2 regions of the Streptomyces sp. KL116D genome follow, and region 1 is predicted to be linked to the other one. Evidence: riboswitches for the same ligand, from Rfam matches in the RefSeq annotation. Region 1 holds a riboswitch; the other holds the start of a gene.
What was found. Region 1 has a riboswitch for glycine ahead of gcvT (glycine cleavage system aminomethyltransferase GcvT). Riboswitches for the same ligand answer to the same signal wherever they lie in the genome.
Positions count from the first base shown of each region.

Region 2: it holds a riboswitch for glycine, as region 1 does, so the genes downstream of both, gcvP (aminomethyl-transferring glycine dehydrogenase) here and gcvT (glycine cleavage system aminomethyltransferase GcvT) in region 1, are expected to answer to the same signal.

Region 1 is NZ_JASERH010000140.1:123,393-130,686, forward strand. It holds gene RBJ77_RS54470 (enhanced serine sensitivity protein SseB C-terminal domain-containing protein) at 1-586, opposite strand, end outside; gene RBJ77_RS54475 (enhanced serine sensitivity protein SseB) at 730-1,539, opposite strand; gene RBJ77_RS54480 (AAA family ATPase) at 1,662-2,231, opposite strand; glycine riboswitch at 2,432-2,543, shown strand; gene gcvT (glycine cleavage system aminomethyltransferase GcvT) at 2,681-3,808, shown strand; gene gcvH (glycine cleavage system protein GcvH) at 3,864-4,241, shown strand; gene glyA (serine hydroxymethyltransferase) at 4,248-5,504, shown strand; gene RBJ77_RS54500 (L-serine ammonia-lyase) at 5,693-7,063, shown strand; gene RBJ77_RS54505 (TetR/AcrR family transcriptional regulator) at 7,084-7,294, opposite strand, start outside.
Region 2 is NZ_JASERH010000004.1:179,727-187,020, reverse strand. It holds gene RBJ77_RS01370 (bifunctional nuclease family protein) at 1-355, shown strand, start outside; gene RBJ77_RS01365 (MerR family transcriptional regulator) at 548-1,168, shown strand; gene RBJ77_RS01360 (DNA polymerase IV) at 1,215-2,570, shown strand; gene RBJ77_RS01355 (PRC-barrel domain-containing protein) at 2,582-2,956, opposite strand; glycine riboswitch at 3,071-3,166, shown strand; gene gcvP (aminomethyl-transferring glycine dehydrogenase) at 3,351-6,236, shown strand; gene RBJ77_RS01345 (DUF5999 family protein) at 6,313-6,513, opposite strand; gene RBJ77_RS01340 (hypothetical protein) at 6,860-7,294, opposite strand, start outside.

The DNA of each region.
Region 1 (7,294 bases):
CCGACGCCGGGGACGTGTCGTACACGTCGAGGCCGATCGCCAGGTACGGGGCGCCGAGCGTCGGCTGCACCCAGGCGCGGCGCAGCGAGCGGACCGCCGTCGTGCGGTGCGCGTTCTGCGCGAGCACCGCGTAGAACTGGGGGATCTCGATGGCCGGTTCGGAGAGGCGGAGCGGTCCGGCGGGCTGTCGGTCCAGGCCGCCCGCGATGCGCCGCAGGTCCAGCCAGGGCACGCCGACTCCCCCGCCGGGCGCGTGCGGGTTCAGCCAGAGGCCGTAGTGGTCGGGGTAGAGCGTGCGGGCCGCGTCGACGCCGCCGACCACCTCGTAGGCACGGGACCAGCCGGAGGCGGAGAGCTCCTGGGCGGAGGTGACGCAGGGGGCGTACGAGAAGCCGTCCACGTCCATGTTCCCGTACTGGGCGTCGGGGGAGCCGGCCTGGCCGTGCCAGAGCAGCATCCAGACCTGGCCCGACGCGGGGTCGGCGAGGGCCTTGAGGAGCGCCTCGTACGCGTCGTAGCGCCCGGGGGTCACCTGGCGCAGCATGTGCTCGACCTGTCCGGCCGCGGCCGTGCCCGACGCACTCACCCGTAACCGCCCCTTCGTGAACTGCTGCCAGTCCGTGTTTCGCCAGTTCGCCCGATCGTCCATCACCGGTGGGTGTGACGCCGCCCGGTCAGGTCATGAAACCAGCTTAAGCGGCGTTACTGACACCGACTTGACGGACGGCGTCACCGTTCCTGTACGTAGAACGGACGTACGTGCGTGCGCAGCCAGTCGGCCACCGGGTCCTGGGTGACGTCGAGGAAGACCAGGTTCACCGGCCAGACGACCCCCGCACGGCCCAGCGCGCGGCCGAGCGCGTCCAGCGGGACGTCGCGCGCGGCGCCGGGCTCACCGGCCAGTTCCACGCCGATGAAGAGCGACGGCGCGCCGTCCTCGACGACCGCGAGGCAGCGCCGGGCGGTCAGCACCGTGCCGGCCGCGTCGAACTCCTCGCGCACGGCCGCCAGGAAGTCGACCGGGTCGTCCTGCCAGTCCGGCTCGGACAGCACGACGCGCCCGCCGGTGGACGGGCCGTCCAGCGGGGTGCGGCCGCCGCGGGCCAGTTCGGCGACGGCGGGCGGGGGCAGCGGGACGCCGATGGTGCCGTCCGGGTTCACGGCGAGGCCGACCTGCGGCGGCAGTCCGCGCGCGAACTCGACGGCCGGGGCCACGGTGCAGTCCATCCGGCCGCCGGTGACCTGCATGAATTCCTGCTCGGAGCTGAAGACGGGGACGTAGGCCTGGCCCTCGATCTCCAGGGTGGGCAGATCGAGGTCGCGGCTGGCCCCGCTGCCGCCCTTGGGCAGCGGGATCCACACGTGGCTGCGGCCGAGCACCTCGACGATGCGGCCGCCCGCCTCGGGCCGGCCGAGCGCGGCGGCGAGGACCTCCTCCAGCTCGTTCGCGGGCCAGCCCTGCGAGGGGTGGGCGTGTCCGCCCTCCTGGCCCTGCGAGTAGTGCTCGTGTCCCTGCTCCGGGGTGCCCGGCGTGTCCATAGCTGTCTTCAACCTCTGCTCTGCCCGCGCGCGGCCTCTCCTGCGCGAGGCCGACGATAACGCCTACCCCCAGGGGGACACCCTCCGCATCCGTCCGGTTGCACAGGGCCGCGGCGGGCCGGTCAGTCCTCGCGGAACGTGATGCCGCTGAGCACGTCCGTCGCCGCGCGGTCGAGCAGCACCGCCGACTCGATGCCGGCCGGCAGGTCCCCGCGCTCCGTCGACGTGACGAGCGCGCCCACCGCCCTGCGGTGCCGCGCGAAGGCGTACCGCGACACGCCCCGGCCCCGGTCCCGCTGGCCCGCCAGGGCGGTGTCCGGCGGGACGTCGAGGAGCATCAGGTGGACGGCCGCGCCGCGCCGCCTCGCGGTGCGCGTCACCCAGCGGCGCACCCAGGCCTGGGTGCCGCAGTCGTGCACGACGACGCTGGCGCCGGAGCGCATGGCCCGGCGCAGCCCCACGTAGTGCGCGACGCGGACGAGGGGCCGGTACAGCGCGTACGGGACGAAGCGCGGCACCCGGGCCGCCCAGCGCTCCCGGGTGTCCTGCGAGTCGACGCGCACGACCGTGACGGCGCGCCGCATCAGGGTGGACTTGCCGCTGCCGGGCAGTCCGGAGATCACGACGAGATCACCCGCCGCGAAGCCGATCCTGCGCGGGGTGCGGCCGTCGCGCCCGCGCAGGTCCCGCACCGAGCGCTGGCGCGGGATGCGCACTCCGGCCACCGCTCCCGCATACGCACCCGCGACTGCCTTGTGCACCGTGATCGTCCTCCCCGTTCCGGTCACGCCACTGTTGCCCGCCAAGTGTAAAGAGAAGGTAATGCCCTACGAGGGGTTTCCCCGTTCCACGGGCATGCAATGATGTGCGCGCAAACTGCATACCGGCCGCTTGAATCCGCGCGGGAGAGTTCCGGAACTCGTCGAAGACTGTGACGAGTGCCCGGACGCCGAAGGAGCAAGTTCCTCCCTTGAATCTCTCAGGCCCCGTACCGCGCGGGCGAGGCAGATCTGAAAAGCGGGCCGCCCCTGCGACACGGCGGCCCCACCCAAGGTGCAAGCCCCTCGGGGCGAACCTCTCAGGTTCCGATGACAGATGGGGAGGACTACCTCGCCATCTGCCATGCCCGGGAGCACCAGCCATGACCGTCACCCCTCCTCGTCCGACCGCCCTCGACGCCCTGCACCGTTCGCTGGGCGCCACGATGACCGACTTCGCCGGCTGGGACATGCCCCTGCGCTACGCCAGCGAGCGTGACGAGCACAACGCCGTGCGCACCAAGGCCGGTCTGTTCGACCTGTCCCACATGGGCGAGATCACGGTGACCGGTCCGGCCGCCGTCGACCTGCTGAACCACGCGCTCGTGGGCAACATCGGTTCCGTCGGCGTCGGCCGCGCCCGGTACACGATGATCTGCCGGGAGGACGGCGGCATCCTCGACGACCTGATCGTCTACCGGCTCGGCGAGACCGAGTACATGGTCGTGGCGAACGCGGGCAACGCCCAGGTCGTCCTCGACGCCCTCACCGAGCGCGCCGCCGGGTTCGACGCCGAGGTGCGCGACGACCGGGACGCGTACGCGCTGATCGCGGTGCAGGGCCCCGACTCCCCCACGATCCTGAAGTCGGTCACCGACGCCGACCTCGACGGCCTGAAGTACTACGCGGGCCTGCCCGGCACCGTCGCCGGCGTCGACGCGCTCATCGCGCGCACCGGCTACACCGGCGAGGACGGCTTCGAGCTGTTCGTCGCGCCGGCCGACGCGGAGAAGCTGTGGCAGGCGCTGACCGAGGCCGGGGCCCCGTACGGCCTGATCCCCTGCGGTCTGTCCTGCCGGGACACGCTGCGCCTGGAGGCGGGCATGCCGCTGTACGGGCACGAGCTGACCACCGCCCTCACCCCCTTCGACGCCGGTCTGGGGCGCGTCGTCAAGTTCGAGAAGACGTCGCACGGGGACGACTTCGTCGGGCACGACGCGCTGGTCGCCGCCGCCGCGCGCGCCGAGACCGCGCCGCCCCGCAAGCTCGTCGGCCTGATCGCCGAGGGCCGCCGGGTGCCGCGCGCCGGGATGTCGGTGGTGGCCGGCGGACAGGTGATCGGCGAGGTCACCTCCGGCGCCCCGTCGCCCACCCTCGGCAAGCCGATCGCCATCGCGTACGTGGACGCCGCGCACGCGGAGCCCGGCACGGCGGGCGTCGGCGTCGACATCCGCGGTACCCACGAGCCGTACGAGGTCGTGGCCCTGCCGTTCTACAAGCGCCAGAAGTAGCGCCTCCCAGCCCCGCCGTCAGCAGCACCTTCCCGCGTACAGGAGAATTCGCATCATGAGCAACCCCCAGCAGCTGCGTTACAGCAAGGAGCACGAGTGGCTGTCGGCCGTCGAGGACGGCGTCGCCACGATCGGCATCACGGAGCACGCGGCCAACGCGCTCGGTGACATCGTGTTCGCCCAGCTCCCCGAGGTCGGCGACACCGTCACCGCGGGCGAGAGCTGCGGCGAGCTGGAGTCGACCAAGTCGGTCTCCGACCTGTACTCCCCCGTCACCGGTGAGGTCGTCGAGGCCAACCAGGACGTCGTCGACGACCCGGCCCTGGTGAACTCGGCCCCCTTCGAGGGCGGCTGGCTGTTCAAGGTCCGCGTCTCCGAGGAGCCGAAGGACCTGCTCACCGCCGACGAGTACACCGAGTTCTCCGGGAGCTGACCCCTGATGTCCGTACTGAACGAGTCCCTGCACGAGCTTGACCCGGACGTCGCGGCCGCCGTCGACGCCGAGCTGCGCCGCCAGCAGTCGACCCTGGAAATGATCGCGTCGGAGAACTTCGCCCCGGTCGCCGTCATGGAGGCCCAGGGGTCGGTCCTCACCAACAAGTACGCCGAGGGCTATCCCGGCCGCCGCTACTACGGCGGCTGCGAGCACGTCGACGTCACCGAGCAGATCGCGATCGACCGGGTCAAGGAGCTGTTCGGCGCCGAGTACGCCAATGTGCAGCCGCACTCGGGCGCCTCCGCGAACCAGGCCGCCCTCTTCGCGCTCGCCAAGCCCGGCGACACGATCCTGGGCCTGGACCTGGCGCACGGCGGCCACCTCACGCACGGCATGCGCCTGAACTTCTCCGGCAAGCAGTTCGACGTGGTCGCGTACCACGTCGACGACTCGGGCCTGGTCGACATGGCCGAGGTCGAGCGGCTGGCGAAGGAGCACCGCCCGAAGGTGATCATCGCCGGCTGGTCGGCGTACCCGCGCCAGCTGGACTTCGCCGAGTTCCGTCGCATCGCCGACGAGGTCGAGGCGTACCTGTGGGTCGACATGGCCCACTTCGCGGGTCTCGTCGCCGCCGGTCTGCACCCCAACCCGGTGCCGTACGCCGACGTCGTCACGTCCACCACGCACAAGACGCTCGGCGGTCCGCGCGGCGGCATCATCCTCGCCAAGAAGGACTTCGCGAAGAAGCTGAACTCGTCCGTCTTCCCGGGCTTCCAGGGCGGCCCCCTGGAGCACGTGATCGCGGCCAAGGCGGTCTCCTTCAAGGTCGCGGCGAGCGAGGACTTCAAGGAGCGCCAGCAGCGCACGGTCGAGGGTGCCCGCATCCTCGCCGAGCGGCTGACCTCCGAGGACTCCCGCGCCCACGGCGTGAACGTGCTCTCCGGCGGCACGGACGTGCACCTGGTCCTCGTCGACCTGCGCGACTCCGAGCTCGACGGCCAGCAGGCCGAGGACCGGCTCCACGAGGTCGGCATCACGGTCAACCGCAACGCGGTCCCGAACGACCCGCGCCCGCCGATGGTCACCTCCGGCCTGCGCATCGGCACGCCGGCGCTCGCCACCCGCGGCTTCGGCGCCGACGACTTCCGCGAGGTCGCCGACGTGATCGCCGAGGCCCTCAAGCCGTCCTACGACGGTGCCGCTCTGAAGGCCCGGGTGACCGCTCTGGCCGAGAAGCACCCGTTGTACCCCGGCCTGTAAGGGTTCCGAGGGAGTTACGTACCCTGGCGTACGTACGAACTTCCGGGGCACCGCGCACACTGGAACCACAGGAACCAGCGCGCGGTGCCCCTGCCGCTGTTCCCGGCGGTTCCCGCTCCGCACGTTCCACGCTTTGCCGCACCACCCGGCAGACAACGGCGTCTACCACCCACCATTGGAGTACCACCGTGGCCATCTCGGTCTTCGACCTGTTCTCGATCGGCATCGGCCCGTCCAGCTCCCACACGGTCGGCCCGATGCGCGCGGCCCGCATGTTCGCGCGGCGCCTCAAGAACGAGGGCCTGCTGGCCCACACCGCCTCGATACGCGCCGAGCTGTACGGCTCGCTGGGCGCGACCGGTCACGGGCACGGCACCCCCAAGGCGGTGCTGCTCGGCCTGGAGGGCGAGTCCCCGCGCACGGTGGACGTCGAGACGGCCGACGAGCGCGTCGCGACGATCAAGGACTCCGGCCGGATCAACCTGCTCGGCGTGCACGAGATCGGCTTCGACCACGACGACGACCTGGTCCTGCACCGCCGCAAGGCCCTGCCGTACCACGCGAACGGCATGACGCTGTGGGCGTACGACGCCGACGGCGGGGAGCTGCTGACCAAGACGTACTACTCGGTGGGCGGCGGCTTCGTCGTCGACGAGGACGCCGTCGCGGGCGACGACCCGATCATGCCGGACGACACCGTCCTCAAGTACCCCTTCCGCACCGGTGACGAGCTGCTGCGCCTCACGCAGGAGACGGGTCTGTCCATCCCGGCGCTGATGCTGGAGAACGAGAAGGCCTGGCGCACCGAGGACGAGATCCGTGCGGGCCTGCTCGAACTGTGGCGGGTGATGCAGGCGTGCGTCTCGCGCGGCATGTCCCGCGAGGGCATCCTGCCCGGCGGCCTCAAGGTCCGCCGCCGCGCGGCGAGTTCGGCCCGCAAGCTGCGCGCCGAGGGCGAGCCGCTGGCCCACGCCATGGAGTGGATCACGCTCTACGCGATGGCCGTGAACGAGGAGAACGCGGCCGGCGGCCGGGTCGTCACCGCTCCGACGAACGGCGCGGCCGGCATCATCCCCGCGGTCCTGCACTACTACGTGAACTTCGTGCCCGGGGCCGACGAGGAGGGCGTCGTCCGCTTCCTGCTGTCCGCCGGGGCGATCGGCATGCTCTTCAAGGAGAACGCCTCGATCTCCGGCGCCGAGGTCGGCTGCCAGGGCGAGGTCGGCTCGGCCTGCTCGATGGCGGCGGGCGCGCTCGCCGAGGTCCTCGGCGGCTCCCCCGAGCAGGTGGAGAACGCGGCCGAGATCGGCATGGAGCACAACCTCGGCCTGACCTGCGACCCGGTCGGCGGCCTCGTGCAGATCCCGTGCATCGAGCGCAACGGCATGGCCGCCGTGAAGGCCGTCACCGCCGCCAAGATGGCGATGCGCGGCGACGGCTCCCACAAGGTGTCCCTCGACAAGGTCATCAAGACCATGAAGGACACGGGCGCGGACATGAGCGTGAAGTACAAGGAGACCGCGCGGGGCGGTCTCGCGGTGAACATCATCGAGTGCTGAGCACCGCCCGGTCCGGGCGCTCAGCCCACCCCGTGCGCCCTGGCCCGCTCCCGTAGCGTGCCCGGGGGCAGGCCGAGCCGGGACTCGGCGGCCTCGATCACCAGGTCGCCGAGGTCCAGGCCGTCCACCTGCGGGTCGCCCGAGTCGTCGGCGTTGGCGTACGTGCCCATGCCGTCGACGGCGATCAGGATGTGCACCGCCGCCCGCAGCGCACCCCCTTCGGCCTCGAAG
Region 2 (7,294 bases), on a different contig from region 1:
GACGGCCATTGCCTTCGCCCAGCAGGGCATGGCCCCCGCGCGTCCGCTGACGCACGACCTGTTCAAGGACGTGCTGGAGGCGGTCGGACAGGAGCTCACCGAAGTACGCATCACGGATCTGCGGGAAGGCGTCTTCTACGCGGAGCTGGTCTTCGCGAGCGGCGTCGAGGTCAGCGCCCGCCCGTCCGACGCCATAGCGCTCGCCCTGCGCACCGGAACGCCGATCTTCGGCAGTGACGGGGTCCTGGACGACGCCGGGATCGCGATCCCGGACGAGCAGGAGGACGAGGTGGAGAAGTTCCGCGAGTTCCTCGACCAGATCTCGCCCGAGGACTTCGGGACCAACAGCCAGTGACTGGCGTGCAGTGACCAGGAGGCGGTCGCCCTACGGCGGCCGCCTCGGCACATTCGGCTAGCCTTTCCCCGCGGTCGGACACGGGAAACCACTCCTAGGGTGATTATCACTCGGCGTGGCGAGTGTGGCGTTCGTTGACGCACCCCCTGCGACTGCCTACCGTCGAGAAGGCAGGTCAATGAGGAGGTCGGCGTGAGAAGCAGCGGCGACGGTACGGCGACGGGCGGTCCGTACTCGTTTCACGGCAGCGCGGCCGATCACGCTCCGCAGCGCCCGCAGGTGGTGCCTGCGGTGGCGGGGGAGAACGGCGACGCGACTTCCGAGCAGATCGGATACCGGGGGCCGACCGCGTGTGCCGCGGCCGGGATCACCTACCGGCAGCTCGACTATTGGGCCAGAACCGGTCTTGTGGAGCCCAGCGTGCGGCCCGCCTACGGGTCGGGGACGCAGCGTCTGTACAGCTTCCGGGACGTGGTCGTCCTCAAGGTCGTCAAGCGGTTCCTGGACACGGGCGTCTCGCTGCAGAACATCCGCACCGCGGTGCAGCACCTGCGCGAGCAGGGCTTCCGGGACCTGGAGCGGATGACGCTGATGAGCGACGGGGCGACGGTCTACGAGTGCACGTCGCCGGCCGAGGTGCACGATCTGCTCCAGGGCGGGCAGGGGATCTTCGGGATCGCCGTCGGCGTGGTGTGGCGGGACGTGGAGAGCGCCCTGTCCCAGCTGCACGGCGAGCGCGTGGACACCGGCGAGACGCTCGTCGGGCACCATCCCGCGGACGAGCTCGCGAGGCGGCGCAACCGGGCCGTGTGAGGCTCGTACGGCCGCGTTGTCAGTGGCGTAGGGCAGCATCGAGCACGTGAGAGCCGCGCCCACGATCCTGCATCTCGACATGGATGCCTTCTACGCCTCTGCGGAGCAGGCGGCGAAGCCGAGCCTGCGCGGGAAAGCGGTCGTCGTCGGCGGGCTCGGGCCCCGTGGTGTGGTGGCGACGGCGTCGTACGAGGCGCGCAGGTTCGGGGTGCACTCCGCGATGCCGATGGGGCAGGCGCGGCGGCTCGCGCCCCATGCCGCGTACCTCGTGCCGCGGTTCCGGCTGTACCGGGAGGTCAGCGAGCAGGTGATGGCGCTTCTGCGGGCGCTCTCGCCGCTGGTGGAGCCCTTGAGCCTGGACGAGGCGTTCGTCGATCTGGAGGCCGGTGAGGCGGCCTGGGACGAGGTTTCCGCCGAGGCCGTCGGGATGCGGTTGCGAGCCGACATCCGGCGGGTCACCGGGCTCACCGGGTCGGTGGGGCTCGCCGCGTCCAAGATGGTGGCCAAGATCGCCTCGGAGGAGGCCAAGCCGGACGGGCTCGTGCTGATACGTCCGGGCACCGAGCGGGCGCTGCTCGCCCCGAAGTCCGTGCGGATCCTGCCGGGCGTCGGGCCCGCGACCGGGGACCACCTGCGGCGGGCCGGCATCCTCACCGTGGCGGAGATCGCCGAGGCGGGCGAGGACGAGCTGGTGCGGCTGCTCGGCAAGGCGCACGGCGGCCATCTGTACGCCATGGCGCTCGCGCACGACGAGCGCCCTGTGGTCGCCGAGCGGGACTCGAAGTCCGTGTCGGTCGAGGACACGTACGACGTGGACATCCACGACCGGGTGCGGGTCCGCATGGAGGTGCAGCGGCTCGCGGACCGGTGCGTGGAGCGGCTGCGGGGGGCCGGGCGGTCGGGGCGGACCGTGGTGCTGAAGGTGCGCAGGTACGACTTCTCGACCTTGACGCGGTCCGAGACCCTGCGGGGGCCGACGGACGATCCCGCGGTCGTGCGGGAGGCCGCCGCGCGGCTGCTCGAGGCGGTGGACACGACCGGTGGGGTGCGGCTGCTCGGCGTCGGCGTCAGCGGCCTCGCCGACTACACGCAGGAGGACCTCTTCGCCCAGGCCGCCGCGGCCGAGGAGGCCGAGGACGTGGACCGGGACACCGCCGTGGCTCAGGAGGAGGCCGCCGAGGAGGCGGCCCCCGCCGAGCAGCCGGCCGAGCGGAGATGGATGGCCGGGCACGATGTGCGGCACGCCGAGTTCGGCGCCGGGTGGGTGCAGGGGAGCGGGGTGGGGCGGGTGACGGTGCGGTTCGAGACGCCGTACTCGACGGGGCCGGGGCGGGTCAGGACGTTCGCGGTGGACGATCCCGAGCTGGAGCCGGCCGACCCGCTGCCCCTCGTCGAGCTGTAGCGGCCCGGGGATCAGGTCGGGTCGTCCTCCGTGCCCGCGATGTGGCCGAACGTGACGTCGGGGGACTGCGGGGCCGTGATGTCCAGGCCGTAGTGGTGGTAGAGCTGGAGTTCCTGCTCGGGGGAGAGGTGGCGGCCCACGCCGAAGTCCGGGGCGTCCTTGATCAGGGAGCGCTCGAAGGGGACGTGCAGGATGCCGTCGACCAGTTCGCTCGGCTCCAGGGGGACGAAGGCGTCGCGGCTGAAGAGCCCCGTCCGTATCGCGGCCCATTCCGGGACGCCCGTGGCGTCGTCGAGGTAGACCTCGTCGATCGTGCCGATCTTTGTCCCGTTGCGGTCGAACGCCTTGCGGCCGATCAGATTGCGCGGATCGACATCGGTCTGCACGGTGCCTCCAGCTGATCGCAACTCATCTGTAAGCACTACGAAAGAGCACATTGGGGATGGCGGCCACTCGAGGGTTCGGGTCAAGTCGCCGCTGGTAGGCTGGCAGACGGCTGCTGACCCCGTGCGGGAGAGTCCTCCGACCGTCGTCGGAGGCGCCGAAGGAGCAACTCCTCCCCGGAATCTCTCAGGCCCCTGTACCGCACGGACGAGGTCACTCTGGAAAGCAGGGCGGGGTGCACGGTTCCCGCTCTCACCGACGGTGAAAGTCGGCGTGCTCCGTGTTCTCGCGGGCGGGCCGGTGAAGCTCTCAGGTTGAGATGACAGAGGGGGAGGCCGTCCGGGCACCCGCGCCGTGGTGCCCCTCGCAGGTCGCAATGACCAGGAGGCCTCCGCCATGACCGCCAATCGTATTCCGCTCTCCCGGCTGGAGCAGGGAATCCCCTTCGAGCAGCGCCACATCGGTCCTGACGACGCCGCGCAGGCCAAGATGCTCGCGCAGGTCGGCTACGGCTCGCTCGACGAGCTGACGGCGGCCGCGGTGCCGGACGTCATCAAGAGCGCCGAGGCGCTCGCGCTGCCGGGTGCCAGGACCGAGGCCGAGGTGCTCGCCGAGCTCCGCTCCCTCGCCGATCGCAACCAGGTGCTCGGTTCCATGATCGGGCTCGGCTACTACGGGACGTTCACGCCGCCCGTCATCCTGCGCAACGTCATGGAGAACCCGTCCTGGTACACGGCCTACACGCCGTACCAGCCGGAGATCTCGCAGGGCCGCCTGGAGGCGCTGCTCAACTTCCAGACCATGGTCGCCGAGCTGACCGGGCTGCCGACCTCCGGCGCCTCCCTGCTCGACGAGGGCACGGCCGCCGCCGAGGCGATGGCGCTGTCGCGGCGCATCGGCAAGGTCAAGAACGGCGTCTACGTCGTCGACGCCGACGCGCTGCCGCAGACCGTCGCCGTGATCGAGACGCGGGCCGAGCCGACCGGCGTCGAGATCGTCGTCGCCGACCTGAGCGACGGGATCCCCGCCGAGGTCGCCGAGCGCGGTGTGGTGGGCGTCCTCGTGCAGTACCCCGGTGCCTCCGGCGCCGTGCGGGACATCAAGCCCGTCGTCGACCAGGCGCACGAGCTGGGCGCGATCGTCACCGTCGCCGCCGACCTGCTCGCCCTCACGCTGCTGACCTCGCCCGGTGAGCTGGGCGCGGACATCGCCGTCGGTACGACGCAGCGGTTCGGTGTGCCGATGGGCTTCGGCGGGCCGCACGCCGGTTACATGGCGGTGCGCGAGAAGTTCGCGCGGTCGCTGCCGGGCCGCCTCGTGGGCGTGTCCGTCGACGCCGACGGGAACAAGGCGTACCGCCTGGCCCTGCAGACGCGTGAGCAGCACATCCGCCGCGAGAAGGCGACCAGCAACATCTGCACCGCCCAAGTGCTGCTCGCCGTGATGGCCGGCATGTACGCCGTCTACCACGGGCCGGAGGGCCTGAAGTCCATCGCGCGGCGCACCCACCGGTACGCCAACGTGCTGGCCGCCGGTCTGACGGCGGGCGGCGTCGAGGTCGTGCACGGCGCGTACTTCGACACCGTGACCGTACGCGTGCCGGGCAAGGCCGCCGACGTGGTGCGCGCCGCCCGCGAGGCCGGGGTCAACCTGCGGCTCGTCGACGCCGACCTGGTGTCGGTCGCCTGCGACGAGACGACCACGCGGGACCAGCTCGCCGCGGTGTGGGGTGCCTTCGGGGTCGACGCGGACATCGAGGCGCTGGACGCCGAGGTCGCCGAGGCGCTGCCCGAGGGGCTGCTGCGCACCGACGACTTCCTCGCGCACCCGGTGTTCCACCAGTACCGCTCCGAGACCGCGATGCTGCGCTACCTGCGCCGGCTCGCCGACCGGGACTACGCGCTGGACCGCGGCATGATCCCGCTGGGCTCCTGCACGATGAAGCTCAACGCGACGACGGAGATGGAGCCGGTCACCTGGCCCGAGTTCGGCCAGCTGCACCCGTTCGTCCCCGCCGAGCAGGCGAAGGGCTATCTGACGCTCATCAAGGAACTGGAGGAGCGGCTCGCCGAGGTCACCGGCTACGACAAGGTGTCGCTGCAGCCGAACGCCGGGTCGCAGGGCGAGCTGGCCGGTCTGCTCGCCGTCCGCGGGTACCACCGGGCCAACGGTGACGAGCAGCGCACCGTGTGTCTCATCCCGTCGTCCGCGCACGGCACGAACGCGGCGAGCGCCGTGATGGCCGGCATGAAGGTCGTCGTCGTCAAGACCGCCGACGACGGCGAGGTCGACATCGACGACCTGCGGGCCAAGATCGAGCAGTACGCCGACCAGCTCGCCGTCCTCATGATCACGTACCCGTCGACGCACGGCGTCTTCGAGGAGCACGTCGCCGACATCTGCGGTGCGGTGCACGACGCGGGCGGCCAGGTGTACGTCGACGGCGCCAACCTCAACGCGCTGGTCGGGCTCGCCAAGCCGGGGCACTTCGGTGGCGACGTCTCGCACCTGAACCTGCACAAGACGTTCTGCATCCCGCACGGCGGCGGCGGTCCGGGTGTCGGCCCCGTCGGTGTGCGCGAGCACCTCGCGCCGTACCTGCCGAACCACCCGCTGCAGCCGAGCGCCGGTCCCGAGACGGGCGTCGGCCCGATCTCCGCCGCGCCGTGGGGCTCCGCCGGGATCCTGCCGATCTCGTGGGCGTACGTCCGGCTCATGGGCGGCGAGGGCCTCAAGCGCGCGACGCAGGTCGCCGTGCTCTCGGCCAACTACATCGCCAAGCGGCTCGAGCCGCACTTCCCGGTGCTGTACACCGGCCCCGCCGGGCTGGTCGCGCACGAGTGCATCATCGACCTGCGGCCGATCAGCAAGGCGACGGGGGTCAGCGTCGACGACATCGCCAAGCGGCTCATCGACTACGGGTTCCACGCGCCGACCATGTCGTTCCCGGTGGCGGGGACGCTGATGATCGAGCCGACCGAGAGCGAGGACATCGGTGAGCTCGACCGCTTCTGCGAGGCGATGATCGCCATTCGCGGGGAGATCGAGAAGGTCGCGTCGGGCGAGTGGCCGGCGGAGGACAACCCGCTGCGGAACGCTCCGCACACGGCCGGGATGCTGGGCGGCGACTGGGCGCACGCCTACACCCGCGAGGAGGGTGTCTTCCCCGCCGGGGTCGAGGCCTCCGACAAGTACTGGCCGCCGGTGCGCCGGATCGACCAGGCCTTCGGCGACCGGAACCTGGTCTGCTCCTGCCCGCCGCTGGACGCCTACGAGGCGTGACGGTCGAGGGGGCTGCGCGGCCGCCGGCTGAGTGCGGCTGGTCGCGCAGTTCCCCGCGCCCCTGACGGGGCGACTCCTACGCCGCCGTCACCACCGGGCCCAGCGGGCGGTGCGGAGCGATGATCGTGCCGTTGGGCAGCAGCTCGCCCGTGTCCTCGAACAGGAGGACCCCATTGCACAGCAGGCTCCAGCCCTGCTCCGGGTGGTGGGCCACGGGGAGCGCGGCTTCCCGGTCCGCGGATTCAGCTGTCGGGCAAGAAGGCTTGTGCTGGCACATGGATGGGATCTTTCGCTGCGAAGTGATGTCGATGACGTTGCTGTCCGTGCTGCGGCTCGAAGGCTTGTTCATGGCCGCCCCCCGTTTTCATTCGGTCCGGAACCCAGTGTTGCCCTGTGGGCGTCAATCCGCAGGGATTTCGTAGCAGCGGTCCTCACTGGATGGAGACGCATCACCCGCACGGACGGTTCAGTTCAACTGCACTGTCCCTTCGGGTGGTTCGGGGTGGCCGGACCGGGCTAGTCCGGTGGGGGCCCGGCGGGGCCGGCGCGCATGGCTGTGCCCCGCGACCGGACGGCGGACGGTGCGGGGCACAGGTCTGGTGGTGGGTCGGTCTCCGGTCGCGTCAGGCGAGCAGGGTGGCCCGGGCGGGCGTCAGTCGGTGGGTGAGGACGGGCAGCAGCTCCGCCACCCGGTGCGGGCGGTGGGCGGCGATGCCGGGGGGCGCGGGGGCGAGCGGGACCAGGAGGTCGTCGGCCGCCGGATGGCCGCTCGCGGCGTCGGCCGTGCAGTCGCCGTGCAGCCACAGCGTCAGCATGTAGAGCTCGGGCACCGAGAGCAGCCGTGGCTGGTAGCGCTTCGGCAGGGATTCCGCCTGGCGCAGGGCCCGCTCGGTGGACGTGACGTAGGGGCCTTCGAAGAAGTGCGAGAAGGTCCAGCCGTCGGGAGTGAGCATGGTGTCGGCCGCGGCCACCGCCCGATCCCCGCAGCGGATCAGGAAGCGCCAGCCGGTGAGGCGGGCGCGGGAGGGTCCGGTGGTCTCGGTGATGTGGTCCAACAC